Regions from separate parts of the Vibrio sp. JZG10 genome, predicted to be linked through region 3. Evidence: predicted binding sites of a transcription regulator. Region 3 holds the regulator's gene; each other region holds the start of a gene.
The links. Region 3 encodes PurR, which represses purine synthesis genes. Its sites were predicted from a motif close to TNANGNAAACGTTTNCNTNA; they were not measured.

Region 1 (4,256 bases), on a different contig from region 3:
TGGCGTATTGTCGAAGTGAGAATCTTCTAGCGTTAGATGACGCTCTTCTGTCGCCACACCCACCACTGCATATGGTGCGCGTTCACGCTTACAGATGGCATCGAATGCTTCCATGTTTTCTGGCGCTACCGCAAGAACGTAACGCTCCTGTGATTCATTACACCAAATTTCCAGAGGACTCATGCCCGGCTCATCGTTTGGTACATCACGTAACTGGAACTTACCGCCACGCTCACCGTCGTCGACAAGTTCAGGCAATGCGTTAGAGATACCGCCCGCGCCCACATCGTGGATAAATGCGATTGGGTTGTCGTCACCTAGCTGCCAACAACGGTCGATCACTTCCTGACAGCGACGCTCCATCTCTGGGTTTTCACGCTGTACTGAAGCAAAGTCCAGATCTTCTGCTGACTGACCAGATGCCATCGAAGACGCCGCACCACCACCAAGACCGATGTTCATTGCAGGACCACCAAGTACGATTAAGCTCGCACCCACTGGAATTTCTTTCTTCTGCACGTGTTCGTCACGAATGTTACCCATACCACCAGCAATCATGATTGGTTTGTGGTAACCACGGATTTCTTCACCCGCGTGAGAGGTCACTTTTTCTTCGTAAGTACGGAAGTAACCCAATAGATTTGGACGACCAAATTCGTTGTTGAATGCCGCGCCGCCTAGAGGACCTTCAAGCATGATGTCTAGCGCGTTAACAATACGACCTGGCTTGCCAAAGTCGGTTTCCCACGGCTGTTCAAAACCAGGAATACGTAAGTTAGAGGTTGTAAAACCAACCAGACCCGCTTTTGGCTTACCGCCGATACCCGTCGCACCTTCGTCACGGATCTCACCGCCTGAACCAGTCGATGCGCCCGGCCATGGAGAGATTGCCGTTGGGTGGTTGTGCGTCTCTACCTTCATCAAGATGTGTGCATCTTCATGGTGGTAAGTGTATTGACGAGATTTAGGGTCTGGGAAGAAACGACCCGCTTTAGAGCCCGTCATAACGGCCGCGTTGTCTTTGTATGCAGACAGCACATAGTCAGGTGTCGTTTCGAACGTGTTTTTGATCATTTTGAACAGAGACTTAGGTTGATCTACCCCGTCGATAGTCCAATCTGCGTTAAAAATTTTGTGGCGACAGTGCTCTGAGTTCGCCTGAGCAAACATCATCAATTCAATGTCGTTTGGGTTACGCCCAAGCTTAGTAAAGTTCTCTACTAAGTAATCAATTTCATCTTCTGCGAGTGCCAAGCCAAGGGAAACGTTTGCTTCTTCAAGCGCAAGACGACCGCCCGCTAAGATATCAACATGCGCTACTGGCTTAGGCTCTGCGACTGTAAACAGCGCTGACGCAGCTTCAAATTCTGTAAATACCGTTTCCATCATGCGGTCATGAATTAACGCTTTGACAGCGCCAACTTGAGCTTCTGATAGAACAACTGAAGATTCGACATAATAAGCCGTACCGCGCTCTAGACGTTTCACTTTATCCAAGCCACAGTTAACAGCGATATCGGTAGATTTAGAAGACCAAGGCGAGATAGTGCCTGGACGAGGCGTAACAAGAAGTAGAAGACCTTCTGGCTCATGCTCTTCGATGGTTGGGCCGTAAGTTATTAACTTTTCAAGTTTTTCTAACTCTTGGTCATCAAGATCAGACTTTAGATCGGCAAAGTGCATAAACTCGGCATAAATGCCAGTTACAGGCAGATCTTGTTCACGACAAAGTTCCAGTAGTTTATTAACACGAAACTCAGAAAGAGCTGGGGAGCCACGCAAAATTCTCATGTGCTTAGGTCTCTTATGCAATTGATTAAGGTGATATTGGAATAAATTCAGACACTTAAAATAAGCCCTGTCGAACCTATGCCGATTCCACCTCGTCATTGCGAGCGCATTATATAGCAATTGTTTTTGTGATGTAACACCAAAAGCAACCGTTTGCGTCATTTTTTTTGTCAAATTTGAATTACGACTAAAATGTCGATAAAACACACAATGTCACGCTATAAGTGTGTGATTCACTTTGCCCCATGAGCTCGCTTTGATATAAAGGCAAATAGAAATTTCCTAAGATGTACCTATTAATGCAAATAAGCCAGCTCAACCGACTCAAGCGCAGCGCTCTAATTTTTGTTTCTGTGCTACTACTCTCTGCCTGCCAGATTGAGTCGGAACCCAAAAGTGAATTCGAAAAAATTCAGGAACGTGGCGTGCTTCGTGTTGGCACGCTAAACAATCAGCTTTCCTATTATATTGGTCCCGATGGTCCCGCTGGGTTGGATTACGAATTGGCGCGTCAGTTTGCGGAGCAGCTCGGCGTCAAGCTCGAGATTAAGCCTGCCTTTCGCCAAGCCGAGCTTTTTCCTGCTCTTAAGAAAGGAGATATTGATCTCATCGCTACGGGCTTAAATCAAACGTCACAAGCGGTAAAACGCTTTAGACCTGGCCCTGCTTATTATTATGTAAGCCAACAAGTTGTGTATAAAAAGGGGCAACTTCGACCACGTGATATCGAACAGCTGATTGAATACCAAGCATCGAAAGACAGCGAATCTGACGAAGATACAAATGCAGGCGCGCAAACATTAAAGATCGTCGAACAATCGCAATATGTTCCGACCCTAACCGCATTAAAGAAGAAATACCCAGAGCTGCAGTTTGAAATTGTTGGCGATGCTGACACGAGAGACTTACTTAAATATGTATCCACTGGTGAGTTGCGTTTTACTGTGACTGACTCTGTGGAACTTTCCCTAGCTCAGCGCCTTTACCCCGATCTTGCGCTCGCGTTTGAACTTACAGAAGATCAACCAGTATCGTGGTTTACTCGACGCTCTGAAGACGAAAGTTTGTATGCGATGCTGATAGAGTTTTTCGGTAACATTAAACAATCAGGAGAACTGTCCACTCTCGAAGAGAAGTACATTGGTCATATTGAAGCATTTGACTACGTTGATACTCGCGCATTCATTCGAGCTCTGGATGACAAATTGCCTAAGTGGGCACCTTTATTCCAAAAGTACAGCGAAGAGTTCGACTGGCGCTTAATTGCAGCATTGGCGTATCAAGAATCACACTGGAAGCCAGCGGCAAAATCGCCAACAGGTGTTAGAGGGATGATGATGCTTACTCTGCCAACAGCGAAAAGCGTCGGGGTAACAAATCGTTTAGACCCTGAGCAATCTGTTCGTGGTGGTGTCGAGTACTTACGTCGCATTGTAGGTCGCGTGCCTGATAGCATCAACGAGCATGAAAAAATATGGTTTGCCCTGGCTTCATACAACATTGGCTACGGCCACATGATGGACGCACGGCGACTTACTAAAGCGCAAGGTGGCGATCCAAACGCTTGGGCAGATGTAAAAGACAGATTGCCTTTACTGCGTCAGAAGCGTTACTACAGTCAAACTCGCTATGGGTACGCCAGAGGTGATGAAGCGCGTAATTACGTAGAAAATATTCGACGTTATTACCAATCCATCATTGGTCATGTCAGCCAAAGACCAGCGATTGATGAGAATAGCGATGACTTGCAAGTTATCCCGCCGCTCAACCCTGACATTTTGATATCAGGAGCAGTAGAGACCGTTGTAGAGCAAATATCTGGCGCTTCTGACGTCACGGTTGAAGAAGACACCGAACAAGAAAGCCTTGAAGAATAGACCCGCGGTAAACTAAAAAATGACGAGCCCATGAGCTCGTCATTTTTGTTGAGTCCTAGCGAAAACTTATCTAGAATCCAAGACTCTGAGTGACACCAACCACACTCAACCATTCCTTTGGTTGGTCGCCTTTTTTTCACCGTTAGTTAAACTGATTGCTTTGTAACAGATTGCTTCGTAACCACACGGTTTAGCTCACTGATGAAGCGGCGCTTTCGGCTACACTCGGCCGAAGTAACGTCACTCCTATTATTAAGCATCGTATTGAAATTGTTTGCTGGCTCTGTGCAATAAGAACGTTTAAACCATACAACGTTTAGTGCGATTATCGAGCCTATTGCCAAGCATCGATGAGCCGCGCTTTACTGGTATAAGTCTTGTCTGCAGGAGGTTTTGAATATGAGAAAACGTAGAGTGCAGTCAAAGCGTTTAAATAACACAGTAGCTGCTATCCGACGTAAACGTAAACTGACATGTATGAAAAAGAAAGTAAGTTCACGTAATCGTGTTTTTGTACATTTAGTCAATCACTAGTGCGTCCAAGCAAACATCTACCACGTTGTAGGTGTTTGCTAGCCCTCACTACTC
Region 2 (4,256 bases), 230 kb from region 3:
CGCTAGTGAAGATGCTGAGGCACTAGGGCGAGAGCCAAGCAAAGGCACTGAATGTATTACCTTAGATGATTACCGAAAACGGTATGCGCAATATCGCCAAGATGCTGATCTGCAAGCGTTACATGCGAGCCTACCAATGATTGCTGTCTGGGATGACCATGAGCTTGCAAATGATACTTGGAAAAATGGTGCGGAAAACCATCAAGAAGAGGAAGGCAGTTTTAATGATCGTCGTGCAGCTGCGGCTGCCGCGTGGACAGAATGGTTGCCCGTTCGTGAAAACACTTTCTCAAACATGCTGATTTACCGTCAGTTTTCGTTTGGAAGTTTAGTCAATTTGATGATGCTCGATACGCGACTTGTGGGGCGTGATAAACCGTTGGATTACTTCTCGCTCAGCTCTCCAACGATGGAAGCGATTGGCGGTTTAGTTGCTCAGTCGCGCAGTGAAGACCGAGAGCTGTTAGGCGCTGACCAACTCGCTTGGCTGATGGATGCGTTCAGTACGCACGACGCAACTTGGAATGTGCTAGGGCAACAAGTGTTAATGTCTCGTATGGAGTTGCCAAGTTCGGTTATGGCCGCGATGTTTCAATTGTTTACTGCCACTGAAGAACAAAAAACAGAGGCGTTATTAGCAGTAAACTCTGCGATTACGGGTTACCTCTCTGACCCAAGTTCAGATACCATTTCTCTCCCGTATAACCTAGATGCATGGGATGGTTACTACGTTGAGCGAGAGAAAGTTTATCAACTGGCCAAAGCCAGCAGTGGTAACTTTGTCTGCTTGGCAGGAGATACGCACAACGCATGGGCAAGTGAGCTTAAAGACGTATCTAAGCATCTTATCGGGGTAGAGTTTGCAACTAGCTCGGTGAGTTCCCCTGGGCTAGAGGCCTACCTAGCGTTAGATCCTGTTGCGATCGCTCAAATGGAATACACGTTGCCGCACTTAGTGTCAGAATTACAGTGGGCAGATATCAAACAGCGTGGCTTTATGCGCGTTACTTTTACGCCCGACAAGGCAGAGTCGACTTGGTATTTCGTATCAACGATTAAAGACAAAACATATCAGGTGACGACCAAGTCAGCCTCCACAACAGATGGCACTACGTTAAATATCGGCTAAACTGAGCCTAATACGAAAAAAGTCCGCAGGCTATTGCGGACTTTTTATTGGAAAGCGTTTAGCTAATCTAGCGACAGTTCTAGTCAATCAATCCGTATTCTTTGCTCAGAACTTCGATGATTTCCGCTTTCGGATTCTCACTCAAATGAATCGGCTTTCCTGTAATCTTCTCGGCAATACCAATGTAGGTGCTCGAAATCGCCATCAAAGATTCGACGGGTAAAGCATTATCACGAGCGAGTGCTTCGCGCTCTGGCATACGTTCTTTGTTTAGCAAGATATCTGGGTCAGGGAAGTGGTTAAGTAGGAACTGGCGGAAACCTTCTTTTGAGTTCTCTACGATGTGACCTGCTTGGTACTCTTTAGCATCCCATATACGAGACGAGTCTGGTGTACCCACTTCATCCATGTAAATCAGCTTTTCATTGCCAGCAGCATCATGAACATAACCAAATTCGAATTTGGTATCGACAAAGATTTGGTCGATTTCTTCTAACGCTTGGCTGATAACGTTAAAGCCTTCTTTCAGCAGTTTTTCGTAGAGTGCGATATCGTCGGCACTTGAGAAGTTAAATGCTTCGTAGTTGTCTACGATGCTTTGACGAGTAATATTCACGTCATCCGCCTCTGGCACACCGGGAATGCCTTTTAGAATGCCTTTTGTGGATGGGGTCATGAGCAACTCTGGCAGTGCTTTGTCTTTTTCTAACCCTTCAGGAAGTTGGATTCCACAAAACTCGCGCTCGCCATTTGCGTAAGCGCGCCACATCGAACCCGTGATGTATTTGCGGCAGATGGCTTCGATTTTTACCGGTTTGGCTTTTTGTACAATCCAAACAAAAGGGTGAGGAATGTCTAGAGTATGGCTATCTGCTAAGCCATTTTCTTTGAACAGTTTGAACCAGTGATTAGAAATCGCATTAAGCGCAGCCCCTTTACCTGGGACACCATTAAGACCACCTTCAGCATGCCAAATACAATCGAATGCAGAGATTCGGTCACTAATCACCATGATAGCCAAAGGCGCATCAGGAGCGACATCGTATCCTTTTTCTTTGATCAGTCGGGCGCTGTCTTCTTCAGTTAACCAGTAAACTGAACGAACTTTTCCGCTATGAACGGGTTTATGGGTGCGAATTGGCAGGTCGTCATTGACGGCAAGTACTTGATTAGCAAGGCTCATTGCGACATTCCTATCATCTTAATCAAACGTCAGAAAGAGAAGATATTCAGCAAAATGTGGGCGCTGAATAAATCGAATGTGGGCATCATACCAGAACTATTTTAACTCGCCAGAGAAAAAGCAAACGTTTGCTTGTTTTCTTTAATACAAAAAAAGCCCCCTTAAAAAGGAGGCGAGATGCAGGATGGATAACGTCGAACTTATTAGTGGTACTTATTAACTCTGCCTTCGACGAAAAAAACCTCACACTGATAGCGCTGCGCCATGTCGCGCAACATAGATTGATTCATAAGTGCAATTTTATTTGATGCAACAACAGCACTGGCATTGCCTGATCGGATGGCTTTGATCACGATCTCGACTTCTGAAAGCTGTTGAGAAGGCTTCATTTGAATCACGTTTCTACAGCAAATATTAGAAGCAGTGAGTTGTTCAAAGTCAGGGCGAGGGCAGTCTGCTGTAAACAAAATCCATTGTTTCTGCTGCGATAAAACAGCCAGCTTAGATAGAAGCTGATCCGAAACGGCCATGGGCTGAGTTGCTTGTGCCAATACGTTGTAACGAGAGTATGTATGAGATTGACTTTGTAACTGCATCTTACTGTTCCTTTATACATGCTGTATGTGTATACAGTAGTTTGTTTTGGCAACCTGATCAACCCGTTTCTCAAAAGCTATTTGCGGTTTTTTGAGAAGAAAATAAAAAGATTATATTTTAAGTGTTTGAATTTATTTGATTATTTTTCATTTCTGATATGTCTAACATCAATTTAAAAATGTGAGATGAGTAGCAAATTGGACGAGATACATACAGGGGTTCACTACTGTATATACAGGTGTTGTTTCACGGACAGTGGTTTGTATACAGTAGGAGAGGGGCTGATAACCGATGCGACATGCTATGTAGGATAGGAGGGAATACGAGATAGAGATTGGAAATAGGCTTGGGCGATCAAAAAAGCGCCTTAAAAGGCGCCTTTGAAAATCAGTTCCGTTGATTCCGTCTTGCTTAGCTCGCTCGTTGCAATCGTTCGCGCATTTGCAATTCGCCTTGGTTAAATAGGCGCACGTCGATTTTTGCCATGTCGTAACAAGCTTTACATGAGTAATGGTGCTTGCCATCTAAATAATCGTGACGAGTTACAAGACTAGGTTTTTTACACCAATCACAGGTGCCTTCTTCAGTGAACATTGATTTTCTCCCCACCTAGATTAATTTGAGTCGTTAGGTGTTATTTTGCGCTGAGCATTATGGCATAAAAGCGAGACTTAAGTTAAATGTCTGTTAATTTGTTTGAGAGGGAGATCGATTGCGGCGCTTGATTATATAGGTCTAAAAGCATGCTAGCCAAAGTATCTTGACCTGTTTTTACTGTTTTGTAACATTTTGTGAGACAAGCTTAAAGGCATGATTGAGTCGCTTCATTTCTTCTTCACTGCCTCTTGTGTCCGGATGATAAAGCTTTGATAGCTGTCTATAGCGTAGCTTTATTGCTTGTAAATCAGGGATGTGTTGTGGTGTGTAGCCAAACATGGCGCATGCGACGCTTAGCTTATGGTTCTCTGCCTGGGTTTTGGATTTCTTAAATTCTTTGAATACTTTCTCTAGCTGGCGTTTCAGTTGCTTGTTCGTAAACTCTAGCTCTTTAACTTTTGCCGCCATTCGCTGATTTTGGCTTTCCTCTTTGGCTTCACGCGCTTTTCTATTCTGCTTATGTTTCTTGATTACGAAGAAGCTTAAGCCGCTGATGATGAGTATCGCCGCTAGCCAGATCAGCCATAAAAACTGCGAGTATTCTACCTTGGGGTTTGCAACTGTGCTTTTCTCTTCTTGTGTTTGTTCAGCCTTTTTATCGAGCGACTTTATTTGCGAGACTTGTTTAGCTCGCAGTTGGTTGAAGCGCTGCTCTAACAGTTGATTATATGCTTGTTCTGCTGCTGGATT
Region 3 (4,256 bases):
GACTTCACAGTAGACTTGCTCGGTTTTCAATAATTCGCACACGATATGCGCTTCTGCTGGGTTTTTAGCAATGAATATTTTCATTAAACACGTCCACTTACTAATTATGAGTTTTGCTGACTCGGTGTTGGCCTTACTTTATTCATAACCCATTTAGTGATGATTGGAAACAGCCCCAGTAACGCAAAAGAGGCCAATACCGCAGGTGAAATAATGCCTGACAGGCTTTCAATTGTTGCTAGCTGAGTACCGGCGTTTAAGTAAACTGCAGTGCCTGGCAACATACCTACTTGGCTAGTAAGGTAAAATCGACCTACAGACATTGGCGTTAAGCCCATCAACAAGTTGATAAGAAAGAAAGGGAATACCGGAATGAGACGCAAGGAAAATAGATAAAATGCACCGTCCTTTTCGACACCTTGGTTAATTGCGATTAACTTATTGCCGAACTTGTTTTGTACCCAGTCACGCAGCAAATATCGGCTGCTTAAAAATGCTAGCGTTGCACCCACAGTACTGGCGAAAGAAACCAGTAATAAGCTCGTCCAAAAACCAAATAGAGCCGCACCAAGTAATGTAACCACAGCAGCACCAGGAATAGAAAAAGCGGTAATTGCAATGTAGGCAAAAAAGTAAATAGCTGCCGAAAAAACAAAGTTCTGATCGATGTATGTGGTCAGCGCTTCTTGTTGGGCTTTTGCATTTTCCAACGTTAAATACTGACTAAAGTTAACGCCTAAAAAGATAATGATCGCGACCAGTATTAGGCCTAATATCAGTTTCTTATTCATATTTATGATTCCAATTTGGGATATATGTAATAAGACAGAAGGAAAGTCGAAAAAATTTCACAAAAAAACCGCAGATTAGACTGCGGTTTTACAAGATAGTTTTTAAGGCCGACTTTTATTGGAGGCCGTTCATCAACTCATCTCGGCGAGCTTGAGGTACAACGCTCCAATGAGTACCGTTAATAGCCCCTTCTAGTGCCCATAACAGCTCAATGTTGACGGTTGCAGAGTGCGTATCTCTTATCGCTTTATAAGCGTTAAGTGCACCTTCCTCTTCCAGTTTTTCTACTGACTCAATGCCTGCTTTTTTCAGCATGCGTTCAGTCGCCAGTCGTAAGTTAGGCAAATCTTTTAAGCGATTAGGCTTTGTAGTTGCCTGCTGTTCTTTTTCAAGCTTTGCCTTTTTCAACGATTGGTTAGCTACTTCGATTAAGCGTTCGCTAGACTCCCATAAATCGTTGGAAATTGCGTAGTACTTTGTAACGACTGGGAAGCCACGTTTTTTATAAACGTAAGGCTTTAGCCCTTGTTTCTCGAAGTCAGATGAAGTTTGTTGGTCTGCTCTTATATGAAGCTGATTATTTACAACTAGTGCAAACATTGTTTCATCAGCGAATAGTCCGAAGCCACCAAACATTGAGCGCGACTTGATATTACCAAGTGCCTCAAATAGCTTCATAGAGTCTTTGAGTATCGGTTTATCCATGTTTTGTTATCTCGGTGTAATTAATATTACGCCACCAAAAGTCAGGTCCGAGAGAGTAGCAAACATGCGCAAAAGCAATGTCATTACAGGGTAAAGTCATCGCTTGCACACTTGCCATCGGTAACCCCGCTACCTTCCATATAGTACTATGGTTCAGGCCGGAGGCTTTGCGTCCCACCCTTTCGAATGGTTTGCCCTGTGCGTGACAGAGTGAGCATACTTCGTATATTGAATTAACATCACGTTTTACCCGTAAAAGTGTGATTTTGGTTCAATAAAAAGTGTCGACAAGCGCATGTTTGTGCATATTTGAGAATAAGGCGGGATGATCTCGAGGTTGTGAGGGAGTGTGATTTACCTACATATAAAACAGAGACTTAGAGATTCGAGGCTTTTTGTCTAACAAACCTAAGTCAGGGAAAAGTTATTTAGAGATAAAAAATAAGCGCCCTTTTAGAGCGCTTATTTGACATCGTTATATTTGGCGAATTTTAGTTCATTTTCTTCACGGTGTTTCGAATTACAAGCTCAGGTCGCATTTCGAAAATTCGCTTTTCGTGTTCTTTATCTTTGATTCGCTCAAGTAGGATCTCGAACGCATTTTTACCCACACGACGTTTAGGTTGGTGGATAGTTGTTAACGGTGGAGAGAAGTATTCCGCAAGCTCGATGTTGTCGTAGCCGATCACTGAAATATCATCAGGAACTTTGATGCCGTTTTGTTGTAGGCGGCTCATTAGGCCCAGAGCCATTGTGTCGTTAAAGCAGAATACCGCTGTCGGACGTTTGTCCATTGCTGTAATTTTATCTGCGACTAATACGGCCGTATCACATTCAAAGTTACCTTCAAGGATCCAATCTTCATTTACAGTTAGGTTTGCTTCGCTCATCGCGCGACGGAAACCTGCAATGCGCTCTTGGCAAGCAAGTTTTTCAAAGTGACCGCTTAGACAAGCAATATCAGTATGGCCATTGTCGATCAGATGTTTGGTTGCGATGTAGCCACCTTCTTCTGAGTTATCCATGATCTTGTCCGCTTGTGAGCTTTCTGGACCCCAATCCATGACCACTTTAGGAATGTCGGCATGACGGTCAAGCATCTCTTTAAGCTCTTCGGTTAAGTCAGAACACATCACTAGGATGCCATCAACACGTTTTTCAGCCAGCATACGGATGTAATCGCGTTGTTTTTCGTAAATCCCACCCGTATTACACAGAATCAGAGTGTAGCCTTGGCGGTAACAGTAGCTCTCAACCCCGTCAATCACTTCTGAGAAGAATAGGTTGGTTGACTGCGTTACTAACATGCCAATCGTACGAGTTGAGTTGCACTTTAGGCTGCGTGCAACAGCACTTGGCGCGTAATTCAACTCGTCCACGGCTTTCATTACTTTTTCTTGCGTTGCTTCTGCAACGAAACGCGTTTTATTGATAACGTGCGAAACTGTCGTAGTGGAAACGCCGGCTAAGCGAGCAACGTCTTTTATAGTGGCCATAAATGGTGTCCTGTATCGAGCTACTGAAATATGTCGTGTTGGATGTACCTGATGCTCTAATGGTTTACACCCAGCAATCTAAGGTTGGCGCTAAGTGTTTCGGCAGCGGTTGGTCCAAGCACGACAAAAGGGTACGTAGCAGCATCGGTCGATGAATTTTATCTTTTTTCTATCTGATTAGAAATTGCCATCAACCTGTTAAAAAACACAAAAACCGCTATATTTCAGCGGTTTACATATAAATCATATTTAATCGTTTGCGCTCACATTTTAGCCCTATGTGGACTGACTAGCAATGTTTTCAGCAAGAGATTTGTGTATTTGAAGTCACATTTTGACTGCTAAATAACCAAGCGTCTTTGAGCTAAGTTAAGGCAAACGAATAATATACCCAACTTACTTACATTCAGTTATTTCAGGTATACAGGAAGCCCGATAGGCGGGCTCCTTAAAAATAGGCGGCAATTATTCACCAAGAAGGTAAGCGCTGTCTAGTTTACAAAATGCAACTAATAGTTTCGCGACGCTCGAGTAGAACCCAAATTCGTCGAATTGTTTACATTTGTCTGCAAACTGAGGTAACCAAGACATCAACTGTTGCTGGATAAAGTCGTTTTGTTTAACGAAGGCTTCTTCCATGTGTTTTTCTTGCTCAAGTTCGTTTGAGCGGATGATCATGTTGCCGAGAAAGTCTAGTTCAACGGCTAAGTGGTCCGCTGGCTCTTTTAGATTTTCATCTACTTGAACGCCAAATTCTGCCATCAACTTTTCCATTTCCTCGGCGGGCTTGTCATTCAGCAAACCTGATTCACCGATGTACATCGATGCGTAAGGAAGAGCGCCGTATTTTTCTGTCTTCAAAAACAGTTCACAAAAGTCAGCAGCAAGCTCCAATTGAGCGTCTTCACGATCTTGCAATCGGTTTAGCGCATCAACTAGGCTATCAACGGCTGGTTTCAGCGACTCATTTTCACCTAAACCTGCTAGAAAACTGCGAATTTCAACACTGTGGTAGGCTTCCAGCTCTTTCTCTGTTAGCTCTTTTGCGAACAAGCTCGAAAACCACCAGTAAATTTCAGCGCGTTTTTCATTAAAAGCTTTCACTTCTTGCATCTTGGGCTCCTGAATGATGCTTCAAGTTGTGCATCACAAAGTCAATTAGGGATATCCCCTAAGTGTAATCAATTAAAATGAATAGCAGTAACTATAATTATTATGTTTTATGGTCAAAAATTAACGTTTATTAATAGCGATGGGTAAGCT

Region 1: the regulator PurR is predicted to act here: its motif matches at 1,933-1,952, upstream of purL (phosphoribosylformylglycinamidine synthase).
Region 2: the regulator PurR is predicted to act here: its motif matches at 2,429-2,448, upstream of ACWYVB_RS01570 (phosphoribosylaminoimidazolesuccinocarboxamide synthase).

What each region holds. Positions count from the first base shown of each region.
Region 1 covers NZ_JBSUGE010000015.1:99,451-103,706, reverse strand. Annotated here, with positions in the region: gene purL (phosphoribosylformylglycinamidine synthase) at 1-1,791, opposite strand, end outside; gene mltF (membrane-bound lytic murein transglycosylase MltF) at 2,091-3,668, shown strand; gene tadA (tRNA adenosine(34) deaminase TadA) at 4,241-4,256, opposite strand, start outside.
Region 2 covers NZ_JBSUGE010000001.1:336,278-340,533, reverse strand. Annotated here, with positions in the region: gene ACWYVB_RS01575 (alkaline phosphatase D family protein) at 1-1,129, shown strand, start outside; gene ACWYVB_RS01570 (phosphoribosylaminoimidazolesuccinocarboxamide synthase) at 1,209-2,312, opposite strand; gene ACWYVB_RS01565 (SulA-like leucine-rich domain-containing protein) at 2,516-2,908, opposite strand; gene ACWYVB_RS01560 (hypothetical protein) at 3,321-3,503, opposite strand; gene ACWYVB_RS01555 (J domain-containing protein) at 3,681-4,256, opposite strand, start outside.
Region 3 covers NZ_JBSUGE010000001.1:562,690-566,945, reverse strand. Annotated here, with positions in the region: gene ACWYVB_RS02575 (hypothetical protein) at 1-84, opposite strand, end outside; gene ACWYVB_RS02570 (TVP38/TMEM64 family protein) at 105-791, opposite strand; gene ACWYVB_RS02565 (TfoX/Sxy family DNA transformation protein) at 907-1,497, opposite strand; cyclic di-GMP riboswitch class I at 1,614-1,703, opposite strand; gene purR (HTH-type transcriptional repressor PurR) at 1,989-2,993, opposite strand; gene torD (molecular chaperone TorD) at 3,459-4,106, opposite strand.